One region of the Pseudomonas sp. 1L-B-1-E-C1 genome, then DNA from elsewhere that is predicted to be linked to it. Evidence: predicted binding sites of a transcription regulator. Region 1 holds the regulator's gene; each other region holds the start of a gene.
What was found. Region 1 encodes sigma-54, which starts transcription at its own class of promoters, with help from an activator protein. Its sites were predicted from a motif close to ANTGGCATNNANNTTGCTNT; they were not measured.
Positions count from the first base shown of each region.

Region 2: AC0Z4S_RS20855 (flagellar hook-length control protein FliK) is a predicted target of sigma-54. The motif match lies at 2,204-2,223, and genes of this name have one in related genera.
Region 3: AC0Z4S_RS18025 (pilin) is a predicted target of sigma-54. The motif match lies at 2,392-2,411, and genes of this name have one in related genera.
Region 4: AC0Z4S_RS25375 (circularly permuted type 2 ATP-grasp protein) is a predicted target of sigma-54. The motif match lies at 2,708-2,727, and genes of this name have one in related genera.

Region 1 is NZ_JBXAWN010000004.1:184,987-189,195, reverse strand. Features, by position in the region: gene lptC (LPS export ABC transporter periplasmic protein LptC) at 1-376, shown strand, start outside; gene lptA (lipopolysaccharide transport periplasmic protein LptA) at 363-908, shown strand; gene lptB (LPS export ABC transporter ATP-binding protein) at 908-1,633, shown strand; gene AC0Z4S_RS09110 (RNA polymerase factor sigma-54) at 1,800-3,290, shown strand; gene hpf (ribosome hibernation-promoting factor, HPF/YfiA family) at 3,364-3,672, shown strand; gene ptsN (PTS IIA-like nitrogen regulatory protein PtsN) at 3,685-4,149, shown strand; gene rapZ (RNase adapter RapZ) at 4,152-4,209, shown strand, end outside.
Region 2 is NZ_JBXAWN010000012.1:84,381-88,589, reverse strand. Features, by position in the region: gene fliL (flagellar basal body-associated protein FliL) at 1-460, opposite strand, end outside; gene AC0Z4S_RS20855 (flagellar hook-length control protein FliK) at 800-2,167, opposite strand; gene AC0Z4S_RS20850 (Hpt domain-containing protein) at 2,272-2,619, opposite strand; gene AC0Z4S_RS20845 (ATP-binding SpoIIE family protein phosphatase) at 2,650-4,209, opposite strand, start outside.
Region 3 is NZ_JBXAWN010000010.1:38,446-42,654, forward strand. Features, by position in the region: gene AC0Z4S_RS18010 (DUF748 domain-containing protein) at 1-577, shown strand, start outside; gene AC0Z4S_RS18015 (DUF2845 domain-containing protein) at 574-873, shown strand; gene AC0Z4S_RS18020 (BON domain-containing protein) at 1,256-1,609, opposite strand; gene AC0Z4S_RS18025 (pilin) at 1,908-2,345, opposite strand; gene pilB (type IV-A pilus assembly ATPase PilB) at 2,572-4,209, shown strand, end outside.
Region 4 is NZ_JBXAWN010000018.1:61,428-65,636, forward strand. Features, by position in the region: gene AC0Z4S_RS25355 (PLDc N-terminal domain-containing protein) at 1-97, shown strand, start outside; gene speE (polyamine aminopropyltransferase) at 340-1,215, shown strand; gene AC0Z4S_RS25365 (hypothetical protein) at 1,438-1,671, shown strand; gene AC0Z4S_RS25370 (ribonuclease E inhibitor RraB) at 1,880-2,227, shown strand; gene AC0Z4S_RS25375 (circularly permuted type 2 ATP-grasp protein) at 2,761-4,170, shown strand; gene AC0Z4S_RS25380 (alpha-E domain-containing protein) at 4,183-4,209, shown strand, end outside.

The DNA of each region.
Region 1 (4,209 bases):
GATGACCTCCGACAAGGCCGAGCACGTCAAGGCCACCGATGTCACTCTGGTGACCAAGCCTGATTTGAACATGTTTCGCGGCACCGACTTCCCGTGGCACGTGACCAGCGAGCGCGGCGAAGTGAACTCGGGCGGTACCGAGGTGGAATTGATCGACTCGGTCCGCGTACAGCGCACCGATGAGAAAAATCGCGGCACCCTGATCACCAGCACCCGCATGACCGTGTTCCCGCAGCAGGAATATGCGCAGACTGCGCAACCCGTTAGAATCGAGGGCGCTGGCGGCGTGTCGACTGGCGTCGGAATGAAAGCGTACCTGAAGGACAGCAGGATACACCTGCAATCGAACGTAAGAGGACAGTATGAGGCTCGTTAAAACCCTCCCTATTTTGCTCAGTCTGGGCGCAGCACTGGGAAGCGCGAGCGCCTGGTCCCTGCCGAACGATCAAGAGCAGCCAATCCGCATTCAGGCCGACGACGCCCAGCTGGACGACAAGAACGGCGTAGCTACCTATAAAGGTGACGTGATCATCACTCAGGGCTCGATGATCGTCAAAGGCAACACCGTGACCATCACCCGCACCTCGACCGGTGATATCGACGTTGTGACGTCGGTCGGCAACCTCGCCTACTTCGAACAACTGCAGACTGCCGGCGACACCAAGCCAGTTCAGGGCTGGGGCGTGACGATTCAGTACCTCGCCGCGCAAAATCGCGTCGTACTGATCGACAAGGCCAAGGTTGTCGATAAAGACAACAACACCACCCAGGGCGAGAAAATCGTCTACGACACCGTGAAGAAACTGGCCAGCGCCGGTCGCGCTACCGGCAGCAAAGTCACCGAATCGCGTCCGCGCATCGACATGGTGATCCAGCCGAAGAAGAAAACCCAAGAGAAATCCCAGTAATGGCAACTCTGAAAGCTCAGCACCTGGCCAAGGCCTATAAAAGCCGCCAGGTCGTGCGTGATGTCAGCCTGTCGATCGACAGCGGTCAGATCGTCGGCCTGCTCGGCCCGAACGGCGCCGGCAAGACGACCTGTTTCTACATGATCGTCGGCCTGGTGCAGGCCGATCAGGGCCGGGTGCTGATCGACGATCTGGACGTCAGCCACCAGCCGATGCACGGCCGCGCCAAAGCCGGTATCGGCTATCTGCCGCAAGAAGCGTCGATCTTCCGCAAGCTGTCGGTCGCCGACAACATCATGGCGATCCTCGAGACTCGCCCGGAACTCGACAAGGCCGGCCGTCGCAAGGAGCTGGAAAGCCTGCTGCAGGAATTCCACATCAGCCACATCCGCGACAACCTCGGCATGAGCTTGTCCGGTGGTGAACGCCGCCGGGTGGAAATCGCTCGCGCTCTGGCCACTGCGCCGAAATTCATCCTGCTCGACGAACCGTTCGCCGGTGTCGACCCGATCTCGGTCGGCGACATCAAGCAGATCATCCACCACCTCAAGGCCAAGGGCATCGGTGTGCTGATCACCGACCACAACGTCCGCGAGACGCTGGATATCTGCGAAACCGCTTACATCGTCAACGACGGTCAACTGATCGCCGAGGGCGATGCCGAGACCATCCTGGCCAACGATCTGGTCAAGGAAGTGTATCTGGGTCACGAGTTCCGCCTGTAAGCGCGACAGCGCTGTATCGATTCAAGGCGCATTTATCCGCTTTAATTGTTACAGCGCTCTAGGCAAACACTTCAGTTTCAGGCATATAATTTGCTTAAGTTTGGCGCTTCGGCGCCCTGTAGTGGATGGCGCAAAGCGCCGGCGAATAAGGTGTTAAGCCCCTGCCATGAAACCATCGCTAGTCTTGAGAATGGGCCAGCAGCTGACGATGACACCGCAGCTGCAACAGGCCATCCGTCTGCTCCAATTGTCGACCCTGGACCTGCAACAGGAGATTCAGGAGGCTCTGGAATCCAATCCGATGCTCGAACGCCAGGAAGAAGGCGACGACTTCGACAACGCCGATCCCTTGGCCGACAACGCCGAACAGAAGCCCGCCGAAATCCAGGAACCCTCCTATCAGGAAACCGCCCCGACGGTGGACAACCTCGAGGATGGCGAATGGAACGAGCGCATCCCCAATGAACTGCCGGTGGATACCGCCTGGGAAGACGTCTACCAGACCAGCGCCAGCAGCCTGCCCAGCAGCGATGACGACGAGTGGGATTTCACCACCCGCACCTCCGCCGGGGAGAGCCTGCAGAGCCATCTGCTCTGGCAACTGAACCTGGCGCCGATGTCCGACACCGATCGCCTGATCGCCGTCACCCTGATCGACTGCATCAACAATCAGGGTTATCTGGACGAGACACTCGAAGAAATTCTTGAAGCATTCGATCCGGAACTGGATATCGAGCTCGATGAGATCGAAGCCGTCCTGCATCGCATCCAGCAATTCGAACCCGCCGGGATCGGCGCACGCAACCTCAGCGAATGCCTGCTCCTGCAACTGCGCCAATTGCCAGCCAAGACGCCGTGGCTGTCCGAGGCCAAGCGTCTGGTCGCCGATTACATCGACCTGCTCGGCAGCCGCGATTATAGCCAGTTGATGCGGCGCATGAAGCTCAAGGAAGACGAACTGCGCCAGGTCATCGAACTGGTGCAGAGCCTCAATCCGCGTCCGGGCTCGCAGATCGAGTCGACCGAAGCCGAATACGTCATTCCTGACGTGATCGTGCGCAAGGACAACGAGCGCTGGCTGGTCGAGCTGAACCAGGAATCGGTGCCACGCCTGCGTGTCAACGCCCAGTACGCCGGTTTTGTGAAGCGTGCCGACACCAGCGCCGACAATACCTTCATGCGTAATCAATTGCAGGAAGCCCGCTGGTTCATCAAGAGCCTGCAGAGCCGCAACGAAACCCTGATGAAAGTGGCCACGCAGATCGTCGAACATCAGCGCGGATTCCTGGAATACGGCGACGAAGCGATGAAACCGCTGGTACTGCATGACATCGCTGAGGCGGTCGGCATGCACGAATCGACGATTTCCCGAGTGACCACGCAAAAATTCATGCATACCCCGCGCGGTATTTATGAGCTGAAATACTTTTTCTCCAGCCACGTCAGCACCTCCGAAGGCGGCGAATGCTCGTCCACGGCGATTCGCGCGATCATCAAGAAACTGGTCGCGGCGGAAAATCAGAAAAAGCCGTTGAGTGACAGCAAGATCGCTGGTTTACTGGAGGCACAAGGCATTCAGGTGGCTCGCCGCACCGTCGCCAAGTACCGCGAATCCCTCGGAATCGCGCCTTCGAGCGAACGCAAGCGGTTGATGTAAGCCACGTTACAGCGTTCCAGTGGCAGGCTTTTCGGCCTGCCGCTTTATGCACTGGCAACGAAGGAGAAGCTGTATGCAAGTCAACATCAGTGGACACCAACTGGAAGTGACCCAACCTCTGCGTTCCTACATCGAGGAAAAACTCCAACGACTGGAGCGACATTTCGACAAGATCACCAACGTGCAAGTCACGATGTGCGTCGAAAAGCTGAAGCAGAAGATCGAAGCCACCTTGCATATCCCCGGCAGCGAAGTGGTCGCCAACGCAGAAGATACCGACATGTACGCTGCGATCGACTCACTCACCGACAAGCTGGATCGCCAACTCAAAAAGCATAAGGAAAAGACCCAGAGCCTCCTCCAGGGCGCGACCGGTCGTTAACACCCCTATCCCATGATCCGACTTGAAACCATCCTGACCCCCGGCCGTTCCCAGGTGAACGCGCCGGGCGGCAGCAAGAAAAAAGCCCTCGAACAGATTGCCAACCTGATCCACCGCGAAGTGCCGGATCTGGCGATGCAGGATGTCTTCGAGGCGCTGATCGCCCGTGAAAAACTCGGTTCCACCGGTTTTGGCAACGGCATCGCCATTCCCCACTGCCGCCTCAAGGGCTGCACGGCGCCAGTCAGTGCCCTGCTGCACCTCGAAGCTGCGATTGATTTCGACGCCATCGACGGCGCCCCGGTAGACCTGTTGTTTGTGCTGCTGGTCCCGGAAGCCGCGACCGATGCGCATCTGGAATTGCTGCGCCAGATCGCCAGCATGCTCGATCGCAAGGAAGTGCGCGACAAACTGCGTAGCGCCCCGAGTAACGAAGCCTTGTACCAGGTCGTACTGGACGAGCAGAACGGGCACTGATCATGCGTTTGATTATCGTCAGTGGCCGTTCGGGCTCGGGTAAAAGTACCGCCCTGAATG
Region 2 (4,209 bases), on a different contig from region 1:
CTTTGCCCAGCTCTTTCTGCGCCACTTCCTGGACGCTGGCGGTGGCCTTCTGGCGCAACATCTCCTGGCCGACCGGGGTCGCCAGTGTGGCGAAATCCTGACCGGAGAAGAGCATCACCAGGTTGTTGCGGATAACCGGCATGTGCACTTTGAGCGCGTCCAGATCGGCCTGGTTACGCGCCAGCATGGTGATGCTCACCTGCATGTAGCGCTGACGGCCGTTCTGGTTATAGTTGGCAACGAAGGCCGGCGCCATCGGCTCGAAAATCGCCGCTTGCTTGCCGACCGGCGCAGCATCGGCGGCCTCGGCAGGCTTGCTCTGCGCGCCGTGCATGAAGAACCAGGTCGCCCCGACGGATGCACCAATGGCCACCAGCAACGCCAGCACGATCACGATGATCAGCTTGAGTTTGCCTTTGGTTGCGGGGTCTTTTACTGCTGCAGCTTCGCTCTTCGCCATGCCAATAATCCGTCACTAATCGGGGGTTTCACAGTCGCACGGCAAGGCAAGAGCAAGTGTTATGCCAGAAGTGTCGGAGGTCGCGCAGACAGCGACAAAGTCAAAAGCCACTCTCACCCCAGCCCTCTCCCGGAGGGAGAGGGGGCTGACCGAGGTGTCACGGATCAAACATCGACCTGAGAGACCGAGTCGATTGGGGGGTAGAGACTTGGATGAACAGCTCGCCGAACCAGCCAAGGATTCAGCGATGCTCGTTCAGGTCGGCGTAGTCCTTCAATATTCCCCAATTGGTCCCCTCTCCCTCTGGGAGAGGGCTAGGGTGAGGGGCTTTTGATTTGCTCAGGCGTAATAGTCGACCGCACTGCTGCCGATGACGCTGGTGGTCTGCGCCGCCACTTCAGCCACAGTGGCCGGGGCCAATTCTTCATCCGCCGAATCCAGATGCCCGCCCGTGGCGCTGGTGCGTCCGGTGTGGCCCTGCTGCGCCTGTTCCTGCCCCTGCTGACCCTGCCAGCCACGGTTCTGGTCGGAGACGTTGACGTCGACCTGGCCCATACCCTGCTGGTTGAACATGTCGCGCAGTCGATGCATCTGGCTGTCGAGTGCTTCACGCACGCTCGGGTGCGCGCTCATGAAGGTGACCTGGGTTTGCTGATCGGGAACCATGTTCACGCGGATATCCAGACGCCCAAGCTCAGCCGGCTGCAACTGAATGTCGGCGGCTTTCAGGTTGACGCTGGACAGGTACATGACGCGATTGACCACTTCTTCGGTCCAGCCGCTCTGGTGCATGGCGATCGGTTGATTCACCGGCAACGCATTGGCGGTTTTCGGCGTAGCGGCCTGGGTCAGTGCAGCGAGACGGTTGGCGAAATCATCGACGCGGGTATCGCTGGTGGCGGATTTTAGATCCTTCAGGCCATCATCGATCAGACCACTGAAGGCTTTTTCGCCGCCCTGACTGGTGCTGTCCTTGTCGGCCTGGACGTCGAGCATGCTGGCCATGCCGGCGGCAAAGTTCTGCGCAGCGGTCAATTCGCCGTCGGCCTGAGCCTGGGCGGGAGAGGCTTTCGGTTGTGCCTGACTGGCAGCGGAGATATGCCCGCCCTGCTCCATCGCCATGCGCACGGCCGGCAGCGAGTCGAGCGGGTCGGCAGAAGGATCAAAATCGCTGTCGGTAGCCGCCGGATCTTTGACCATGCCCGGCACAGCAGCCAATGCAGGTGTCTCAGTTTCCGGCTGGGCTGGCGTTGCGACTACCGGAGGTTGCACGACAGGCGCTGCCACCAATGGCTGGACGACTTGAACCAGCGCCGGATCCAGCGCAGGGTCTACAGGCGCAGCATCGGCCACCGGGCTTTGTACCGTTTCAGTGGCGTCATTGTCGGTGGCAGTCGCGTCGTCGCTCGCCGCCGCTTTATCCGCAGGCAAGGCTTTGCCGCTATCGGCAACCGCTGGCTCGGGCGCGGCAGACTGATCTTTGCCGACGTCTTTTTTACCGCTGTTGTCAGCGACCTTGTCGCGTGCCGGTTTGACTGAATTATCGGCGCCTACCGCAGGTTTGGCCGGCGCCTGATCGGCGAACACTTTTGCGAAGCTGGAAGCCTTGTCCCCGGCGTCTGCGGCCACTGCCGACGATTTGGCAGAGGCGGCTTGCGCCTTGGCCTGGGCGGCGGTCTGAAGAAGAATGTTGGGGGTCGCAGGCATGACACGGTCTCCGCTGCACTGGATCGTAGGTACAGTTGAGCAAGATAACTGCAAGTGCCGGGCCAGTTTGGCCGGACACTTGCAAAAAGCGCCGGACGGCAGCTTCAGTGGGTGTGGAGGTGATGCTTTTCGTTTTCGTACACCGGACGCACGTTGGCGAATTCGGAACGGATATCGGCGACCAGTTGAGCGAGTGCTTCCGGACTTTTGTCCTTGGCGTTCGATTCCAGGTCCTGGCACAACGCAGCCAGCCGAATGGCGCCCATGTTGCTGGCGCTGCCCTTGAAACTGTGGGCGACATCAGACAACGCTTTGGCACTGATGCCGTCTCGCAACTCGTCCAGGCGGCTTTCCGAGTCTGCCAGAAAAGTCTCCAGCAATTCGGTGTAGCCCTCCTCCATCACCTCGCGCAAAGTGTCGAGGACGTCGCGATCTACATGTGGGTCAGTCACTTGCTCACTCCTTGATCAAGAATGGGCGGATTATGCCTCAATCTCCCAGAAAAACTCCACGCTGGCACTACGACCTTGGTCCGACCAGCTGGCGTTGCGCCCCAATTGCCGGACCAGGCTGATGCCGCGTCCCGACAAGCGGACATTATCCAAGGGCCGCTCCATGACCCGCGCTACATCAAATCCGTCGCCACTGTCCTCGACCCTGATGACCAGACGCCCACCTTCGCCCTGCGGTTGCACCTGCAGATGCACGCGCACATAACCATCCTGCAACGCTCCCAGGCGCGCCGCGCGCATTTCGTAGTAACGGGCAAAGCCAGCGGCATCGCGCTTGAGACTGGAATCCAGTCCCAGCACGCCATGCTCCAGCGCATTGGAATACAACTCGGCAAGTACGCTGTACAGCGCACCGCTTTGCGCGCGCAGGCCGTGGACCTCGAGCAACAATTGCAAGAGAAACGGCAAAGGATTGAACCGTCTGAGCGTGGCACCGCGAAACTCAAAACTGGCCGACCAGTCCAGCGGGCTCGACTGGCCGCTGTCGGAATATATCGGCGCGGCGCCGTGGGTCGGTGCCGACTCAAGCAGACTGACCTCGACCATGCTCACGTCATCACGGGCCTGCCCGCGAAAATCGCGCAAGGCCTGCTCGATATCCTCGAACAACCGATCCGGCTCGCGGTTCGCCGCAAAGACTTGCTGCAAGCGCTCGACGCCGAACAACTGGTCGTTGGCGTCGCAGGTATCGATCACTCCGTCCGACAGCAGAAACACCCGATCATCAACGGCCATCGGATACACATCCGTACGGTCGTCGAAGGCCTGTGCACTGAGAATCCCCAGCGGCAAGTGCCGCGCTGGCAACGGCACGCGTTCGCCGCTGGCCAGGCGGTGCAAGTAACCGTCGGGCATGCCGCCGTTCCACACCTCCACCGAGCGGCTTTGGAAACTCAGACAGAGCAACGTCGCGCAGCAGAACATGTCCACCGGCAGGATGCGCTTGAGCTTGGCGTTCATCTCGCGCAGGGTTTCCGCCAGGCCGTAGCCCTTGGCGGTCATGCCGTAGAACACTTCGGCCAGCGGCATCGCCCCGACTGCCGCCGGCAAGCCATGCCCGGTGAAATCGCCAAGCATGACGTGCATGTCACCGGCCGGCGTGTACGCCGCGAGCAACAGATCGCCATTGAACAGTGCGTAGGGCGATTGCAGGTAACGGATATTCGGTGCACTCAGACAGCCGGAATGCGCAACCTTGTCGAACACCGCTTTGGCTACGCGCTGTTCGTTGAGCAGATAGTCGTGATGTTTCGCGATCAGATCGCGCTGTTGCAGGACGGTCGCCTGCAAACGGCGCAAGCGGTCCATCGCCTTGATTTTGGCGGCGAGGATCACCTGGTTGTAAGGCTTCGCCAGAAAATCGTCGCCGCCGGCCTCCAGACAACGGGCCAGCGCTTCGCTTTCGGTCAGCGAGGTCAGAAAAATGATGGGCACCAGCGATTCACCAGCCAGCGCCTTGATGTGCTGCGCCGCTTCGAAACCGTCCATCACCGGCATCAGCGCATCCATCAACACCAGATCGGGTTGCTG
Region 3 (4,209 bases), on a different contig from region 1:
CAGCTCCGAAGACCTCGGCACGGTGTCCTTCCCGCCGGGCTCCAGCGACTTGAGCAAAGACGCCGAAGCGGCGCTGGTGAAACTGTCGCAAGCGCTCAAGGAGCGTCCGGCGCTGCGCCTGGAAATCGAAGGCACTGCGGCGAAGAGCAGCGACGGGCCGTTGCTCGCCGAGCAGCGTCTGGAACGCGAATACCAGTACAACTACTACAAGATGCTCCAGCGCCGTGGCGATAAAGTCCCGGCCCAGGCCTCGCTGCTGCAAGTACCCGAAAGCGAGAAAGGCGCGCTGCTCGAAGGCATCTACCGCACCCGCCTGAAAACCCAGCCACCGGCAGAATGGAAAGATCTGGGCAAGGAAGAACGCACGGCAAAAATGCGCCAGGGCGTGATTGCGTTCTGGAGTGGCAGCGACGTGCTGTTGCGGCAGTTGGGCCAGGATCGCGCCAGCACCATCAAGGATTACCTGGTCGACAAGGGCAAGCTCGAGGATGACCGGGTGTACTTCATCGACGCCAACCTCGGCGAGGCCGAAAGCGATGGCCGCGTGGTGACGCAAATGCATTTGGACGCGGAATGAACATGCGTAACTGGCTGGCCGTGCTCGCACTGATGTGTGTTGCTGGCCACGCATCGGCTTCGGACACTTTGCGCTGCGGCAGCCAATTGATCAGCCTGGGCGACCGCGCCAGCGAAGTGCTGCAAAAATGTGGTGACCCGGTCAGTCGCGATGTGCTCGGCTACAAGCGCAGCGCCAACCGCCGCGAAGAGTTTCAGGTCGAGGAATGGACCTACGGGCCAAACAACGGCATGTACCAGTACCTGCGCTTCGAAGGCAATCGCCTGCGGCAGATCACCAGCAAACGCGGTAACTGAACCGAACGAAATCCGCCCTGTGGGAGCGAGCCTGCTCGCGAATACGGTTTGTCTGCGACGAATCTGTCGGCTGACACTACGCATTCGCGAGCAGGCTCGCTCCCACATTGATCTTCGGTCGATGCCACTGGCAGCGCGGTAACTGAGAAGAGCAAAAGATCGCGGCCTTCGGCAGCTCCTACATTTGGAATGCATTTCCCTGTAGGAGCTGCCGAAGGCTGCGATCTTTTGCTTCTTCAAAATAGAACAGGCCCCGACACAAGTGCCGGGGCCTGTAATGGTCACATCCGTGTGACCGTTCGCATGAACTCTAAAGTTGCGGCAGACGTATTGCTCGGCCCGTCTGTCGCGTCTTCTCCCGGTTCAGGCGAGAAGTCTTGCCTTACTCGGCTTTCAGGCCAGCAGCAGATACGTCTTTAACGCCTTTGATTTTCTTGGCAATGTTCACTGCGGTGGTTTTTTGAGCCGCAGTCACAGGCTGGGTCGACGACAGCGATACAACACCTTGGTTGGTTTCAACTTTGATGTCGGTGCCTGGAATGCCCTTTTCGGTAACCAGGTCAGCTTTGACCTTGGTGGTGATCCAGGTGTCGCTGGTATCTTGTTTCATTTCGGTAACTTCACCGGCAGCCAGAACCATTGGCGCTTGGGTAGCCTGAGCGGTCTGGGCGAAAGCGCCACCAGCCATGGTCAGGGTCAGAGCGGTAGCAGCGGCAGTGATAGCGAACTTCTTCATACGAGTAACTCCTGTTTTTACTGGAAGTCTGCTGTAACGCTTGTCAGCAGGGTTACCGGAGATAGTGCGAACGCTGTGCCAACTTTTTCGACCGTATAAAATCCTTTAAAAACAAACAGTTATGAAAAACGCTGATTTTCATTTTCATGCAAAATGCATGACTCACTTCAATTGCGCATGCAAGTTGCGGTTTTTCGGAAAGTTCATAAGCTGCTGAAATTATTGGAGCTTTTGTGAAGCGGTCGCGATACGAAAATGCCCCGCGGTGCGGGGCATTTCTCGTTTGCTCGACTCAGAATTACGTACCGCTTGCCGTGCAACCACGAGGCGAGTAATCGGCGTTGACGGTCGTAGCGCAAGTCCAGAGACCGGAAGTATTACCCGTAGAGGCGCCCGAGCGCGTGAGTGTAATTGTCTTGTTCAGCACCGGTCCCGGGGCGTTGAGCAAGGTGCAAGTGATTGTGCCTGCGCCTGTCGCCGCCGTGCCCGTAACTGCCAACGTGCAATTGGAAGTAGCCGTAGTACCGCCCGCCACGTTGGTGATATCCGGGGCGGTCCCCTGATTGATCGTGTCTTCAAACGGCACTTTCAATGCCGTGATCTCCGCCAGCCCCGCCGTCACCTTCGACCGCGCCTGATATTTCGAATACTGCGGCAGGGCAATCGTCGCCAGAATGCCGATGATCGCCACAACGATCAGCAGCTCGATCAATGTGAAACCTTGTTGTTTTTTCATAGACACGCTCCATGCATGAGTCGAAATCTCATGATCTGAACAAGACCCAGCACAGCCCATGCCAACGCCTTTGCGGCCCCGCCCGTTGGGACCGCGGGTTTCAGGACGCCGTTTCCTACAACCCGCAACCGCACTATCTGACACTTTTTGTCACCTGCACCGGCCGTGTTTGGCGCTGTCACTTGACTAGGCTATAAGTCATGAACGGCAAGCGTGCGGAATCCCCATGAATGACATCGCTCTGAGCGGCCTGGCCAAGCAATTGGTGCAGGCCGAACTGCTCACGGAAACAAGCGCCCGGCAATCCTGGGCGCAGGCCCAGCGCAATCGCGTGTCGCTGGTCAACTACCTGGTGCACAACAAACTGGTCAACAGCCGGCAGATCGCCGAGATCGCTTCGGAACATTTCGGCATGGCCCTGCTCGACCTCAATTGCCTCGACAAAGAGGTCCAGCCCAAAGGCTTGGTCAGTGAAAAACTGATTCGTCAGCATTGCGCCCTGCCCTTGTGGCGGCGCGGCAACAAACTGTTCGTGGGCCTTTCCGACCCGAGCAATCAGCAAGCAATCAGCGACATCCAGTTCAGCACCGGCCTGAGCACCGAAGCGATTCTGGTCGAGGACGACAAGCTCAGCGACGCCATCGACAAGTTCTTCGACAGCCACACCTCGGGCCTGGAAGAAATGGCCGACGTCGATCTCGACGGCCTCGACGTCGAGTCCATCGATGACAACAAGCAGGACGCGATCGGCGGCCTCGATGCCGACGACGCCCCGGTCGTGCGCTTTGTGCACAAGATGCTGCTGGATGCGATCAAGAGCGGCTCTTCCGACCTGCACTTCGAGCCCTACGAGAAAAACTACCGGGTACGCATGCGCACTGACGGCATGCTGCGCGAGGTGGCCAAGCCGCCGATCCAGTTGGCCGGGCGCATCGCCGCACGCTTGAAAGTGATGGCCAGTCTGGATATTTCCGAACGGCGTAAACCCCAGGACGGGCGGATCAAGATGCGCCTGTCGAAAAGCAAATCCATCGATTTCCGCGTCAACACCCTGCCGACCCTGTGGGGCGAAAAAGTGGTGATCCGGATTCTCGACCCCTCCAGTGCGCAAATGGGCATCGACGCGCTGGGTTACGAGCCCGAGCAAAAAGCTTTGTACCTCGCGGCGCTCAAACAGCCGCAAGGGATGATTCTGGTTACCGGCCCCACCGGCTCCGGTAAAACCGTGTCGCTGTACACCGGGCTGAACATCCTCAACACCGTTGATATCAATATTTCCACTGCCGAAGACCCGGTGGAAATCAACATGGAAGGCATCAACCAGGTCAACGTCAATCCCCGTCAAGGGCTGGACTTTGCCCAGGCGCTGCGCTCGTTTCTGCGCCAGGATCCGGACGTGATCATGGTAGGCGAGATCCGCGATCTGGAAACCGCCGAGATCGCGATCAAAGCCGCGCAGACCGGCCACCTGGTGCTGTCGACCCTGCACACCAACAGCGCCGCGGAAACCCTCACGCGCCTGCACAACATGGGCATTCCCGGTTTCAACATTGCTACCTCGGTCAGCCTGATCATCGCCCAGCGCCTGGCGCGCAAGTTGTGCGCGCACTGCAAGCGGCCGCTGGAGATTCCACATGAAACCTTGCTCAAGGAAGGCTTCCCCGAGGAACGCATCGGTCATTTCACGATCTACGAGCCGGTCGGTTGCGATCACTGCAACGGCGGTTACAAAGGACGCGTGGGAATTTATGAAGTGGTAAAAAACACACCGGACCTGCAACGGCTGATCATGGCCGAGGGCAATTCGCTGGAAATCGACATCCAGATGCGCCGCGACGGTTTCGCCGATCTGCGCACCTCCGGG
Region 4 (4,209 bases), on a different contig from region 1:
GATGAAAATCGTCTGGGTGTTGCTGATCATCCTCCTGCCGGTACTGGGCCTGATCATCTGGGCAATTGCCGGGCCACGGGGCAACGTCCGGATCTGAGCTGAGTTTCGATCACACTTTCATCACTGTGGGAGCGAGCCTGCTCGCGAAGACGTTGTGTCAGTCGCCATCATCGGCAATTGATACTCCGCCTTCGCGAGCAAGCTCGGCTCCCACAGTGGTTTGCGCGGGTAAAAAACAAGCAGAGGTTCGACCTGTCATCTTCGGCAACGTAGAATGCGCGCCTTTCCCGGGCAATCGTCCCCACGATGGCGCCCGCGCATTTATCGGAGCACTTGACCATGACCGTCACCAAGACCAGCGAGTATCTGGAAACCCTCTACGAAGGCTACGGCCAGCGTTTTCGCATGGAAAAACTGCTGCACGAAGTGCGCACCGAGCACCAGCATCTGGTGATCTTCCAGAACCCGCGCATGGGCCGGGTGATGGCGCTGGACGGCGTGATCCAGACCACCGAAGCCGATGAATTCATCTACCACGAGATGCTGACCCACGTGCCGATTCTTGCCCACGGCACTGCCAAGCGCGTGCTGATCATTGGCGGCGGTGACGGCGGCATGCTGCGCGAAGTGACCAAACACGCCGGCGTCGAGCACATCACCATGGTCGAAATCGACGGCACCGTGGTCGACATGTGCAAGGAGTTCCTGCCGAACCATTCCGCCGGTGCCTACGACGACCCGCGCCTGAACCTGGTGATCGACGACGGCATGCGTTTCGTCGCCACCACCACTGAAAAATTCGACGTGATCATCTCTGACTCCACCGATCCGATCGGCCCGGGCGAAGTGCTGTTCTCGGAGAACTTCTACCAGGCGTGCCACCGTTGCCTGAATGAAGGCGGCATCCTCGTCACCCAGAACGGCACGCCGTTCATGCAGATCGACGAAGTCAAAACCACCGCTGGCCGCCTGCGCAGCCTGTTCCCGGACTGGCATTTCTACCAGGCCGCTGTGCCGACTTACATCGGCGGCTCGATGACCTTCGCCTGGGGCTCGACCAACCCGGCCTACCGCAAGCTCAGCCGTGAAACCCTGCAACAGCGCTTCATCGGCAGCGGCATCGTTACCCGCTACTACAACCCGGAAATCCACATCGGCGCGTTCGCTCTGCCGCAATACGTGCTGCAAGCGGTGAACAAGCCGAGCAACGACTGATCCTTCCCCGCAAAAAACCTCCCTGTGGGAGCGAGCCTGCTCGCGAAAGCGCAGTGTCAGCCAACTCAATGTCGACTGGCACGCCGCCTTCGCGAGCAGGCTCGCTCCCACAATGCTCATCCGTTTTTCCTGACTAAGTGCTGTAATCCTTTTGAACCAACTCTCGCGGAAAAAAGTCGAGATAGAGGTAAGCCCACTTACGGGTTGATCGAGGAGGCACTGATGCAAAAGTGGAAAGTCACTTTCGTGGATGATCATGGTGAAATCGTTGATGAGATCTTCGAACGTGAGGAATGCCCGTCCGATGATGAAGCCGCACGGCTGATCAAGGAGCGGCTTCTTCCGGTCGCCGCCCAGCTGGATCTGAATGATCTGGAAGGGCGCACCGCCGATGCCGGGGTGAAAAACCTCAAGACCCAGAACGGCATCGAAATCCGCAGCATCACACCTGTCTGAACACTTCCTGTCATCTCGTAAACCAGGCCTTGGCAGCGGCGCTCTCTTGGGGCTACTCTGCAACCGAGATCAGCGAATGGATCGCTAAGGTCTGGTCTTGTCAGCTACATGCTTGTTTCCCGCGCGCAACCACGTTGCCGTAGTACTTAGGCCAAAGGCCCGGGGCGGGAATACGGAAAGTCTATCCATCAATCGAGGGGGACGATTCATGAGCACAGCCTATCAAGAAGACATCAGCAGCAACGTTCTGCGCCGCATGAAAGAAGGCGGTTTCGATTTTTCCCGGTTCCATCCCATCGAGTTCTACGCGATTTTCCCGGACGAGGAGCGGGCGCGCAGGGCAGCAGGCAAATTTCGCGGTGAGTCCATCAATGCCCAGGTCAGTGCGCGCGACGACGGCGCCTGGTCGCTGGAATTGAGCAAAGTGATGTACGCAACCTATGACGACATTGGTGATTTCGAGCAGGGTTTTTCCGCCGTGGTCGAGCCGCTGGGCGGCATTATCGAGGGTTGGGGCGTGAAGCAGGAGGTGCGCAATCGTTACCGGTTGAATTGATAATGCGCATTGTTTGGCGGGCAACGGCTGACCTTCGGGTCGGCCGTTGTCGTTTTAAAGATCAAAAGATCGCAGCCTTCGGCAGCTCCTACAGGTGATCGTGCAGGAGCTGCCGAAGGCTGCGATCTTGTGCTTTTGCATTCAAAATATTTCAAAAAAACAAAAAAAAGCCACCGGAGAGGGTGGCTAAAAGGGAAGACGGGTATGCAGTGAAGTCTTGGCGGGACGGGGCCGCTGAGGCAGTCCGGATCAATTGAGCTGGCTACTTCGCGGCGCCGCGTCGATGAAGTTTTGCAGCGAATGCGCGGATTATCCGCAGCCACTGCCGGGCAGTGAAATCAACTCTGACTATGCTGGTGATAGGCGATGCAGTGCGTCGCAATGAAGCGGGGGCAATCGGGCCGGGGCATTTGCCGCACAGGAATGGTGCGCAGCCTTCGGCGTGAATCCACAACCGATTGAATTCAAAGCGTTTATGCCGATGGCACGGGCCTTGCGAAGGCCTGTATGTCCGGAGTGACAAGGAGTACGGCATGATCCGCACCTTTTTTGACGAGATGTACGACGGCGGCGGCCTGGTCCGCCCGCATTACCGGGAATTTGCCCGCTGGCTGGCCGAGACGCCTGACGAGTTACTTGCGCAACGCCGCCGCGAGGCCGATCTGCTGTTCCACCGTGCCGGTATCACCTTCACGCTCTATGGCGACGAGCAAGGCACCGAACGCCTGATTCCGTTCGATACCATTCCACGCAGCATCCCCGCCAGTGAATGGCGGATTGTCGAGCGCGGCTGCATCCAGCGGGTCAAGGCGTTGAACATGTTCCTCGCCGACCTCTACCACGAGCAGCGCATCATCAAGGCCGGGATCATTCCCGCCGAACAGGTGCTGGCCAACGAGCAATACCAGTTGGCGATGCAAGGCCTGGATCTGCACCGCGACATCTATTCGCACATCTCCGGCGTCGATCTGGTCCGCGATGGCGATGGCACTTATTACGTCCTCGAAGACAACCTGCGCACCCCCAGCGGCGTCAGCTACATGCTCGAAGACCGCAAGATGATGATGCGCCTGTTCCCCGAACTGTTCGCCGCCCAGCGCATCGCCCCGATCGATCACTATCCCAATCTGTTGCTCGACACCCTGAAAAGCTCCAGCCCGATCGACAACCCCAGCGTGGTGGTGCTGACGCCGGGACGCTTCAACAGTGCGTTCTTCGAACATGCCTTTCTGGCGCGGGAGATGGGCGTTGAACTGGTGGAGGGCGCGGATCTGTTCGTGCGTGACGACAAGGTATTCATGCGCACCACCGACGGCCCGAAAGCGGTCGACGTGATCTATCGCCGCCTCGACGATGCCTTTCTCGACCCGCTGGCGTTCAATCCTGACTCGATGCTCGGCGTGCCGGGGCTGCTGTCGTCCTATCGCTCCGGCAATGTGGTGCTGGCCAATGCTATCGGCACCGGGGTCGCAGACGATAAATCGGTGTATCCGTTTGTCACCGACATGATCCGTTTCTACCTCGACGAAGAGCCGATTCTGAAGAACGTGCCGACCTGGCAATGCCGCAACCCGTCCGAGCTGTCCCATGTGCTGGCCAATCTTGCGCAACTTGTAGTCAAGGAAACCCAAGGCTCCGGCGGTTACGGGATGCTGGTCGGGCCGGCCGCGACGACCGCGGAAATCGATGCCTTTCGCGAGCGCATCAAAGCCAAGCCCCATGCCTACATCGCGCAGCCGACGCTGTCGCTGTCGACGTGCCCGACCTTTGTCGAAAACGGCATCGCGCCGCGCCATATCGACCTGCGTCCGTTCGTGCTGTCCGGCCGCGAAACCCGGGTCGTGCCCGGTGGTTTGACCCGTGTCGCGTTGCGTGAAGGCTCCCTGGTGGTGAATTCCTCCCAGGGCGGCGGCACCAAGGACACCTGGGTAGTCGAGGATTGAAGGAAGCTTGCCATGTTAAGTAGAACTGCCTCGGATCTG